Regions from separate parts of the Brevibacterium litoralis genome, predicted to be linked through region 3. Evidence: predicted binding sites of a transcription regulator. Region 3 holds the regulator's gene; each other region holds the start of a gene.
The links. The regulator HrcA, encoded in region 3, represses chaperone genes, less so after heat shock. The targets are predictions, from matches to a motif close to TTNGCACTCGNNNNNNNCGAGTGCNAA.
Positions count from the first base shown of each region.

Region 1: a site for HrcA is predicted at 1,832-1,858, ahead of groL (chaperonin GroEL). Genes of this name have one in related genera too.
Region 2: a site for HrcA is predicted at 1,881-1,907, ahead of groES (co-chaperone GroES). Genes of this name have one in related genera too.

Region 1 covers NZ_JBDIUY010000023.1:56,278-59,513, forward strand. The annotation lists gene groL (chaperonin GroEL) at 55-1,692, opposite strand; gene AAD496_RS08875 (MFS transporter) at 1,917-3,236, shown strand, end outside.
Region 2 covers NZ_JBDIUY010000022.1:160,544-163,779, reverse strand. The annotation lists gene AAD496_RS08335 (resuscitation-promoting factor) at 1-5, shown strand, start outside; gene AAD496_RS08330 (AMP-binding protein) at 123-1,766, opposite strand; gene groES (co-chaperone GroES) at 2,160-2,453, shown strand; gene groL (chaperonin GroEL) at 2,509-3,236, shown strand, end outside.
Region 3 covers NZ_JBDIUY010000020.1:125,439-128,674, forward strand. The annotation lists gene dnaJ (molecular chaperone DnaJ) at 1-940, opposite strand, end outside; gene hrcA (heat-inducible transcriptional repressor HrcA) at 1,083-2,099, opposite strand; gene AAD496_RS07450 (DUF3097 family protein) at 2,232-3,110, shown strand.

The sequences.
Region 1 (3,236 bases), on a different contig from region 3:
GGGTCCGTCGTGGTGCAGGCGCCTCGGCGTCGCCGAGGGGGCCTGGCGGTGGGATCAGAAGCCCATGCCGCCCATGCCACCCATGTCGCCCATGCCCTCGGCACCGGCGGCCGGAGCGGGCTCCGGCTTGTCGGCGACGACGGCCTCGGTCGTGAGGAACAGACCGGCGATGGACGCGGCGTTCTGCAGGGCCGAACGGGTCACCTTGACCGGGTCGTTGACACCGGCGGCCAGCAGGTCCTCGTACTCACCGGTGGCGGCGTTGAGGCCGTGACCGGCGGGCAGACCCTTGACCTTCTCGGCGACGACACCGGGCTCGAGGCCGGCGTTCGTGGCGATCTGCTTGAGCGGCGCCTCGATGGCGACCTTGACGATGGAGGCACCGGTGGCCTCGTCGCCGGACACCTCGAGGGTCTCGAAGGCGGTCTTGCCGGCCTGGATGAGCGCGACGCCACCACCGGCGACGATGCCCTCCTCGACGGCGGCCTTCGCGTTGCGCACGGCGTCCTCGATGCGGTGCTTGCGCTCCTTGAGCTCGACCTCGGTGGCGGCACCGGCCTTGATGACGGCCACGCCGCCGGCCAGCTTGGCCAGGCGCTCCTGGAGCTTCTCGCGGTCGTAGTCGGAGTCCGAGTTCTCGATCTCCGCACGGATCTGGGCCACGCGACCGGCGATCTCGTCGGCGTCACCGGCACCCTCGACGATCGTCGTCTCGTCCTTCGTGACGACGACCTTGCGGGCGGTACCGAGCAGATCGGCGGTGACGTTCTCGAGCTTGAGGCCGACCTCCTCGGCGATGACCTGACCGCCGGTGAGGATGGCGATGTCGGCCAGCTGCGCCTTGCGGCGGTCACCGAAGCCGGGGGCCTTGACGGCCACGGACTTGAAGGTGCCGCGGATCTTGTTGACGACGAGCACGGCCAGGGCCTCGCCCTCGACGTCCTCGGCGATGATGAGCAGCGGCTTGCCCGACTGCTGCACCGTCTCGAGGACCGGGAGCAGGTCCTTCACGTTCGAGATCTTCGAGTTGACGATGAGGATGTAGGGGTCCTCGAGCACCGTCTCCTGACGCTCCTGGTCGGTCACGAAGTAACCGGACAGGTAGCCCTTGTCGAAGCGCATGCCCTCGGTGAGCTCGAGGTCGATGCCGAAGGTGTTCGACTCCTCGACGGTGACGACGCCTTCCTTGCCCACCTTGTCGATGGCCTCGGCGATCTTCTCACCGATCTCGGCGTCACCGGCGGAGATGCCTGCGGTCGCGGCGATCTCCTCCTTGGTCTCGATCTCCTTGGCGGAGTCGAGCAGGACACCGGAGACCGCCTCGACGGCCTTCTCGATGCCGCGCTTGAGCGACAGCGGGTCGGCACCGGCGGCGACGTTGCGCAGGCCCTCGCGGACGAGTGCCTGGGCGAGCACCGTGGCGGTCGTCGTGCCGTCACCGGCCACGTCGTCCGTCTTCTTCGCGACCTCCTTGACGAGGTTCGCGCCGATCTTCTCGTAGGGGTCCTCGAGCTCGATCTCCTTGGCGATGGAGACACCGTCGTTGGTGATCGTGGGGGCGCCCCACTGCTTCTCCAGAACGACGTTGCGGCCACGCGGGCCGAGGGTCACCTTGACGGCGTCGGCCAGCGTGTTGAGGCCGGTCTCCAGACCGCGACGAGCTTCCTCGTCGAATGCAATGAGCTTTGCCATGTGACTGGGGTCCTCCCTGACAGGGGTGGATGGAACGAATCGACCCGCAGGCGCCCGCGACGGCAGGACCCCACCGCATTTCTCGTCAACGCGGATGGGAGTCCACGACCTGCTCGGTCGAATTTCACCGCTCACAGTTTTAGCACTCTCCCCACCCGAGTGCAAAGTGACCACCCGGGGGTGACGCCACCCATGGCCGCCGGAAACCGGATAGCCTCCGGACTGTGGTGAAGACGCCTGCTCCCCCGAATCCCCCCGCACCGGGCCCCACCGGTCACCGACCCCGTCCCCCGGCCCCGGAGTGGGCCGTCGTCGCGTCCCTGGCCTTCGCCGGGATGTGCTCGGCCTTCATGTTCACGCTCGTCGTCCCCCTCCAGGCCGACCTGCCACGCCTGCTCGACGCCTCCCGGTCCGACACCTCGTGGGTCGTGACGATCACCCTGCTCGTCTCCGCGGTCGCCACCCCTATCAGCGGACGCCTGGGCGACATGTACGGGAAACGGCGGGTGCTCGTGTACCTGCTCGCCGCACTCATGGTCGGCTCCCTCATCTGCACGTTCGCCCCCTCGATCGAGTGGCTGATCCTCGGTCGCGGGCTGCAGGGCATCACCTCCGGCACGATCCCGCTGGGGATCGCCGTCATGCGCGACGTGCTCCCGGCCGAGAAGTTGGGCACGGCCGTCGCACTCATGTCCGCGACGATGGGTGCCGGCGGCGCCTTCGGCATGCCCCTGGCCGCCTACCTCGCGCAGGGCCACGACTGGCGCACCCTCTTCTGGGTCTCCTTCGGACTCGGACTGATCGGCGCGCTCGCGATCCGGTTCGTCCTCCCCCGCGACACGCTGTTCGCGCCGGGGCGCCTCGACCTGCTCGGCGTCCTGGGGCTCGCCGGTGGCCTCACGGGGCTGCTGCTCTACGTCTCCCGCGGCGGCACCTGGGGCTGGGGCTCACCGGTCTCCCTCGGCACGCTGGCCGCGGGCGTCCTCGTCCTCGCCGTCTGGGGCGTGTACCAGTGGCGGACCCACGATCCGCTCGTCGACCTCCGGGTCGCCTCACGCCCGGCGGTGCTGCTCACCAATCTCGCCGCGATCGGCATGGGGTTCGCGATGTTCGGCTCCCAGGTGTCGTTCCCCCAGCTCATGCAGTTGCCGCAGGAGACCGGGATCGGGATGGGGCTCACGATGGTGGAGTCCGCGCTGTGCATCATGCCGGCGGGCATCATCATGATGGTGCTCTCGCCGCTCTCGGGACACCTGCAGAAGGCCTTCGGACCCCGACCCCTGTTCACCGTCGGCACGACCGGGATCGTCGTGTCCTACGTCTTCGTGCTCCTGTGGTCCGACCAGGTGTGGCACATCGTCGTCGCCAGCTGCGGTGTCGGACTGGGCATCGCCTTCTCCTTCGCCGCGATGCCGATGATCATCATGCGGGCCGTCCCCGCCGACGAGACCGGTGTCTCGAACGGACTCAACGCCCTGTTCCGGTCGATCGGCACCTCCTCGGCCGCGGCGGTCATGGGTGGCGTGCTCGCCACCCAGGTCGTC
Region 2 (3,236 bases), on a different contig from region 3:
CCTGACAGCGGCCGGATACGGGCGCCCCGCCTGCGTTCTCGTCGCTCGAAGTACCAAACCCACGTACGTCGTCGCTCCTCCGCCTTGGCGGGACACCCGTCTCCGACCGCTGTCCACTGGCGTCAGCCGATGGAGCGTGAGGCGCCCTGCCAGTGGGGTGCGCGGAGCTTCTTCTTGTCGATCTTGCCGAAGGGGGTCTGCGGCAGGTCGCTCACGAAGGTGACGGTCTTGGGGCGCGCGTAGTTCGCGACCTTGCCGCGGGTGAATTCGCAGAGTTCCTGCTCGGCCAGGCTGCCGGCGGGATCCTCCGGGGTGCCGTCGCGGGTGACGACATAGGCGTGGACCGCCTCGCCCCAGTCCTCGTGCGGGATCCCGATGACGGCGGACTGTGAGACGTTCGGGTGCATGGCCACGGCGTCCTCGACCTCGCGGGAGTACACGTTGAAGCCGCCGGAGATGATCATGTCGTTGCGGCGGTCCTTGAGGTAGACGAACCCGTCGGCGTCCTTGACGCCCATGTCACCGGTGCGGACCCAGTCGCCGAAGAACTTCTCCGCGGTCGCCTCGGCGTTTCCCAGGTACTCCCGCAGTGCGAAGGGGGTGCGGGTGATGATCTCGCCCAACTCCCCGACGGCCAGGACGTTGCCCTCCTCGTCGGCGACCTCGACCTCGGTGAAGAGCGAGGCGTTGCCGCAGCTGGTGAGGAGCTCGGGGCGGGCCGGGTCGTGGTCGAGCTTGCCGAGCGAGGTGATGAACTGCGGCGCCTCGGTCTGCCCGTAGAGCTGGATGAAGACCTTGCCGAAGGTGTCGAGGCCCTGCTGGAGCCGGGCCGGGGACATGGGTGCGGCCCCGTAGACCATGGTGCGCAGGTCGAGGTCCGAGGTGCCCGCACCCTCGGCCCCTCTGCTCGCATTGCTGCTCGCCTCCAGGGTGTCGAGTACGCGGTAGATCATGGTCGGCACCATGAAGGTCCACGTGATGCCGTCGGTGCGGAGGAGCTCGACGGTGCGTTCGGCGTCGAACCCGTCGAGGATCCGCACGTTCGCGCCGCGACCCAGAGCCGCCGAGGTGAAGGCGCCGGCGGAGTGGGCGAGCGGGGACATGACGAGCATGCGTTCCCGGGTCGCGATCTCCGCCTCGATCATCTGGATGTACATCGCGGCGGCGGCCGAGGCACAGGTGTGGGCCACGGCCTTCGGCTTGCCGGTCGTGCCCCCGGTGAAGTTGATGGTCGACAGGGACTGCGGGTCGAGATCGACCGGTGCACGGTGCGGCGCGGTGCCGGCGGCCGGGCGAGCGGCGAGCGGAATCGACCCCGGCAGGGTCCGGCCGTCCGGGTCCTGGAGCTGGACGACCGTGACGTCCTGCGTCGCGGGGTCCGCGGCCAGGCGGGGGAGGAGCTCGGAGCCGAGGTCGTAGTCGGTGACGAGGACCTTCGTTCCGGCGTACCCGAGCTGGTAGGCGACGGTGTCGAGGGCGGACATGTAGTTGGCCGGTGACCGGGTGAGGCCCGCACGGGCGACGGCGGTCTCGACGACCGGCCACTCGACGCGGTTGAGCGCGAACATGGAGACGACGTCACCCGCACCGAGGCCCAGCTCGTCGAACTGGTCCATGACGGCGTCCGACCACACGTGGAGGTCTCGGTAGGTGTACTCGGCGACCTCGCCCGGGGCGACGGACGGGGCGGACTCGTCGCGAATCGCCGTGAGGGTGGGGTAGACGGCGAACGCGTGCTCGTAGATGCGTGCGGGTGTGTCGAACATCCGGGTGTACTCCTTCGTACGGGATGGGTGGGGGCGCGGGGATCGAACGCCTGTTCGGTGATTTTAGGTGGAGGTGACGACGAATTCATCCCGTGGTGAACTTTCGGTCGTGCGCTGGCACTCGAGTTGACCGAGTGCCAAAGGGTTTCTACGCTGGGATTTGCACTCTCACCCCGAGAGTGCCAGCAACCTTTCGAGGGATGCAGACACGAGTCGTTCGGCACCCGCGACGACGAACGACTCCCCGCATACCCGTCGACCGGCACCGTGGCCCACCGCCTCACCAGCGCGTGGGAGCCCCACGGGACCGCGAGAGGGTACGCGCATCCCCGGCATCCGGGTCGCCGACGGTGACCCGCCAGGTAGGAACTCATCTAGAAGGAGTGTGTCCGCATGTCGGTCTCCATCAAGCCGCTCGAGGATCGCATCGTCATCAAGCAGGTCGAGGCTGAGACGACCACCGCTTCCGGTCTGGTCATCCCCGACTCCGCCAAGGAGAAGCCACAGGAGGGTGAAGTCGTCGCCGTGGGCCCCGGCCGCGTCGCCGACAACGGCTCCCGCATCCCGCTCGACGTCCAGGAGGGTGACAAGGTCATCTACTCCAAGTACGGCGGCACCGAGGTCAAGTACGCCGGCGAGGAGTACCTGGTGCTCTCCGCCCGCGACGTGCTCGCGGTCATCGGCTGACCGTTCTTCCTGACCACCTGTACATCCCGTACACACCAGAACAGGAAGTGTGAACATGGCCAAGACTCTCTCGTTCGACGACGAGGCACGGAAGTCCCTGGAGCGCGGCGTCAACGTCCTCGCCGACACCGTCAAGGTGACGCTCGGCCCCAAGGGCCGCAACGTCGTTCTCGACAAGGCCTGGGGCGCCCCCACCATCACGAACGACGGTGTGACCATCGCCCGTGAGGTAGAACTGAACGATCCCTACGAGAACCTCGGCGCGCAGCTCGCCAAGGAGGTCGCCACCAAGACGAACGACGTGGCCGGTGACGGTACGACCACCGCGACCGTCCTCGCCCAGGCACTCGTCCACGAGGGTCTGCGCAACGTGGCCGCCGGTGCGGCCCCCGCGCAGCTCAAGGTGGGCATCGAGAAGGCCGTCGAGGCCGTCGAGGGCAAGCTCCTGGAGATCGCCCGCGACGTCGACGGTTCCGACGAGATCGCCAACGTCGCCGCGCTGTCCGCGCAGTCCCCGGAGATCGGCACGCTCATCGCCGAGGCCTTCGAGAAGGTCGGCAAGGACGGCGTCATCACGATCGACGAGTCCCAGGGCACCCAGGTCGAGCTCGAGTTCACCGAGGGCATGCAGTTCGACAAGGGCTACCTGTCGCAGTACTTCGTGACAGACGCCGACCGCCAGGAAGCCGTCCTGGAGGATCCCTACATCCTCATCAACCAGGGCAAGATCTCGAACGTCCAGGACCTGCTCCCGGTGCTCGAGAAGGTGCAGCAGGCCTCCAA
Region 3 (3,236 bases):
GCAGGCGCTTGGCACCGAGACCCGCCAGCGTGATGACGGTTCCGGACTGGGTGCCGGGCTCGACCTCGAGCTCCTGGGTGCCGTCGAAGGTCTCCAGGTCGACGGTCGCCCCGAGGGCCGCCGTCGTCATGGGCACGGTGACGGTCGCACGCAGGTCGTCGCCGTCGCGGGAGAACACCGGGTGGTGTTCGACGGTGATCTCGATGAACAGGTCACCCTGCGGGCCGCCGCCCGGGCCGACCTCGCCCTGGCCGCCGAGCTGGATCCGGGTGCCCTCGGAGACACCGGCCGGGATCTTGACGGTGAGGGTCTTCTGCGTCCGGACGCGTCCGTCACCCCGGCAGTTGCCGCACGGGTCGGTGATGATCGTGCCGTAGCCGCCGCAGTTGTTGCAGGTCTGGTTGGTGACCATCTGGCCGAGCAGCGTGCGGGTCATCTGCTGCACGGATCCGGCGCCCTGACACAGGGAGCAGGTCTCGAGGCCGGTGCCCTCGCGGGTGCCCTCGCCGTGGCAGGTGTCGCACAGCTCCGCCGTGACGACGTCGATGTCCTGCGGGCCACCGAAGGCCGCGGTCTGCAGCGGGATGGACACCTCGACGAGGGCGTCCTTGCCGCGGCGCTTGCGGGACATCGGCTGGGGGCGTCCGCCGCCCATGCCGCCGCCCCCGCCGAAGAAGGTCTCGAACAGGTCGGAGAAGCCACCGCCCCCGCCGAACCCGCCACCGGCGGCCTGGCCGTACTCGCCGCCGCCGTTGTCGTAGTTGCGGCGCTTCTCCGGGTCGGAGAGCACCTCGTAGGCCACGGACACCTTCTTGAACTCGTCCTCCTGGCCCGGATTCACGTCCGGGTGCAGCTTGCGGGCGAGCTTGCGGTACGCCTTCTTGATCTCGTCGGCGCCGGCGTCGCGGGCGACGCCGAGGGTCTCGTAGTGGTTGCTCACATTCGTCCTTCGTGGCGGTTCGTGTCGATGGGCGTGGTGCGCGTGCGGGGTGGGGGTCCGGTTGCCGGTTGCGTGGTCGTCGACCGAGCGGCCGCGGACCGGGCGGGCAGGACGTGGACGGGGCGCCTCGGCGGGCGGAGGTTCACGTCCGGTCCTCCAGGACGACGGACACGTACTTGGCGACCGCGCGGACGGCCGCGATGGTCGTCGGGTAGTCCATGCGGGTGGGGCCGAGCACGGCCAGTCGGGCGGCCGTCGACTCCCCACCGTAGTGGGCGGAGACGACCGAGGTGGTGGCGAAGGACTCGACGGGGTTCTCCCGGCCGATCCTCACGGCCACCCGGTCGTCGGCCTCGGCCATGTCGGTGAGGAGGCGCAGCAGGACGACCTGTTCCTCGAAGGCCTCGAGGAGGGGGCCGATGTGTACGCCGAACTCCGGGCCCGAGCGGGCGAGGTTCGCCGTCCCGGCCATGAGCAGGCGCTCCTGCCGGTTGGCCCGGGCGAGGTCATCGACGACGACCGTGACCGCGGCGGCGGCCTCGCGCAGGGCGGGTGCCACCTCGATTCCGTGGAGGGTGGACCGGACGCGGTCGAGGCGGCTGCCGACGAGGGTCTGGTTGAAGGCGTCCCGGAGGACCGCGACCTGGTCCTCACCGATCGCCCGCCCGAGGTCGACGAGTCGCTGCTCGACCTGCCCGGTGTCGGAGATGAGGACCGCGAGGAGCCGGCCGGGCCCCATGACCACGAGCTCCAGGTGCTTGACCCGGGCACGCGTGACGACGGGGTACTGGACGACCGCGACCTGGTGGGTGAGCTGGGCGAGCAGACGGACCGTGCGGTCGAGCATCTCGTCGATGTCGACGGGCTGTTCGATCACCCGGGCGATCGCGCGGCGCTCGGCACTGCTGAGCGGCTTGACCTCGTCGAGCCAGTCGACGAACCGGCGGTAGCCCTTGTCCGTCGGGATCCGGCCGGCCGAGGTGTGCGGCTGGGCGATGAGCCCGTCCTGTTCGAGGGCCGCCATGTCGTTGCGGATGGTGGCCGGGGAGACACCCAGGCCGTGACGGTCGACGATCGCCTTGGAACCCACGGGTTCGTTGGTCGACACGTAGTCCTCGACGATGGCCCGGAGCACACGCGCGCGCCTGTCGTCGTTCATCCGCTCCTCCTCGTCGCTCGTCCCTGGCACTCCGTCCGTGCGAGTGCCAATTCTAGGCGAAACCACACGGGTGTGTCTCCCGGCGGGGTGTCGTGGGGTCCCGTGACGGACGGCCCCACTACCCTCGGGACGGTGAGTCCTGCAGATCCCTACGGCCGGGACGTCCTGGCCGCCTCCGCGTCCCGTTCCCACCGTCGTCCGCGTTCCGCACCCGTCGAGGCGCGCCGCGGTCTCATCGTCGAGCACCCGGCCAGTGGGTTCGTCGGCGAGGTCATGGGCATCGAGAAGGCCGCCGGTGGCGCGGCCGTGATCCTCGAGGACAGGATGCGCAGGCGCCGCCCCTTCCCTCTGGGTGGCGGCTACCTGGTCGAGGGGAAACCCGTCGAGCTCGTCCGTCCGCGGCCCGTGCAGAAGGGCGCGCCGACGGCTCCGGGGCGGACCGCCTCGGGATCGGTGGCGGTGCCGGACGCACCTGCCCGGGTCGCGCGGGGCTCCCGGATCTGGGTCGAGGGACGGCACGACGCGGAACTCGTCGAGAAGATCTGGGGCGACGACCTGCGGATCGAGGGCGTGGTCGTCGAACCGCTCGGCGGCCTGGACGTCCTGCCGGAGAAGCTCCAGGAGTTCGGACCGGACCGCGCGCACCGGGTCGGCGTCCTCGCCGATCACCTGGTGAAGGGAGCCAAGGAGACCCGGATCCGGGACGCCGTCATGGCCGACCGCCGGTACGCGAGCTGCGTGCACATCATCGGTCACCCCTACGTGGACGTGTGGCAGGCCGTGAAGCCGGGAGTCGTGGGGATCAATGCCTGGCCCGAGGTGCCCCGGGGTGAGGAGTGGAAGGCCGGCGTCCTGCGCCGCATCGGCTGGCCGGCCGCCGACCACCGGGACGTCGCCCGCGCCTGGCAGAAGATCCTGGGCTGCGTGAAGACGATCGCGGACGTGGAGCCAACCCTGTCCGGCCGGGTGGAGGAGCTCATCGACTTCGTCACGGTTGACGAACATCGGTAGAGCGTGACGGTTGACGCTATGGGTAGCGCGTCATAGTCGACGCTATGGGTGGAGCGTCACCGGTGAAGAGGTTCAGTGAGGCACGCCACGGCGTGGGATCGGGTTTTCCCCGTGGCGTGACAGCAG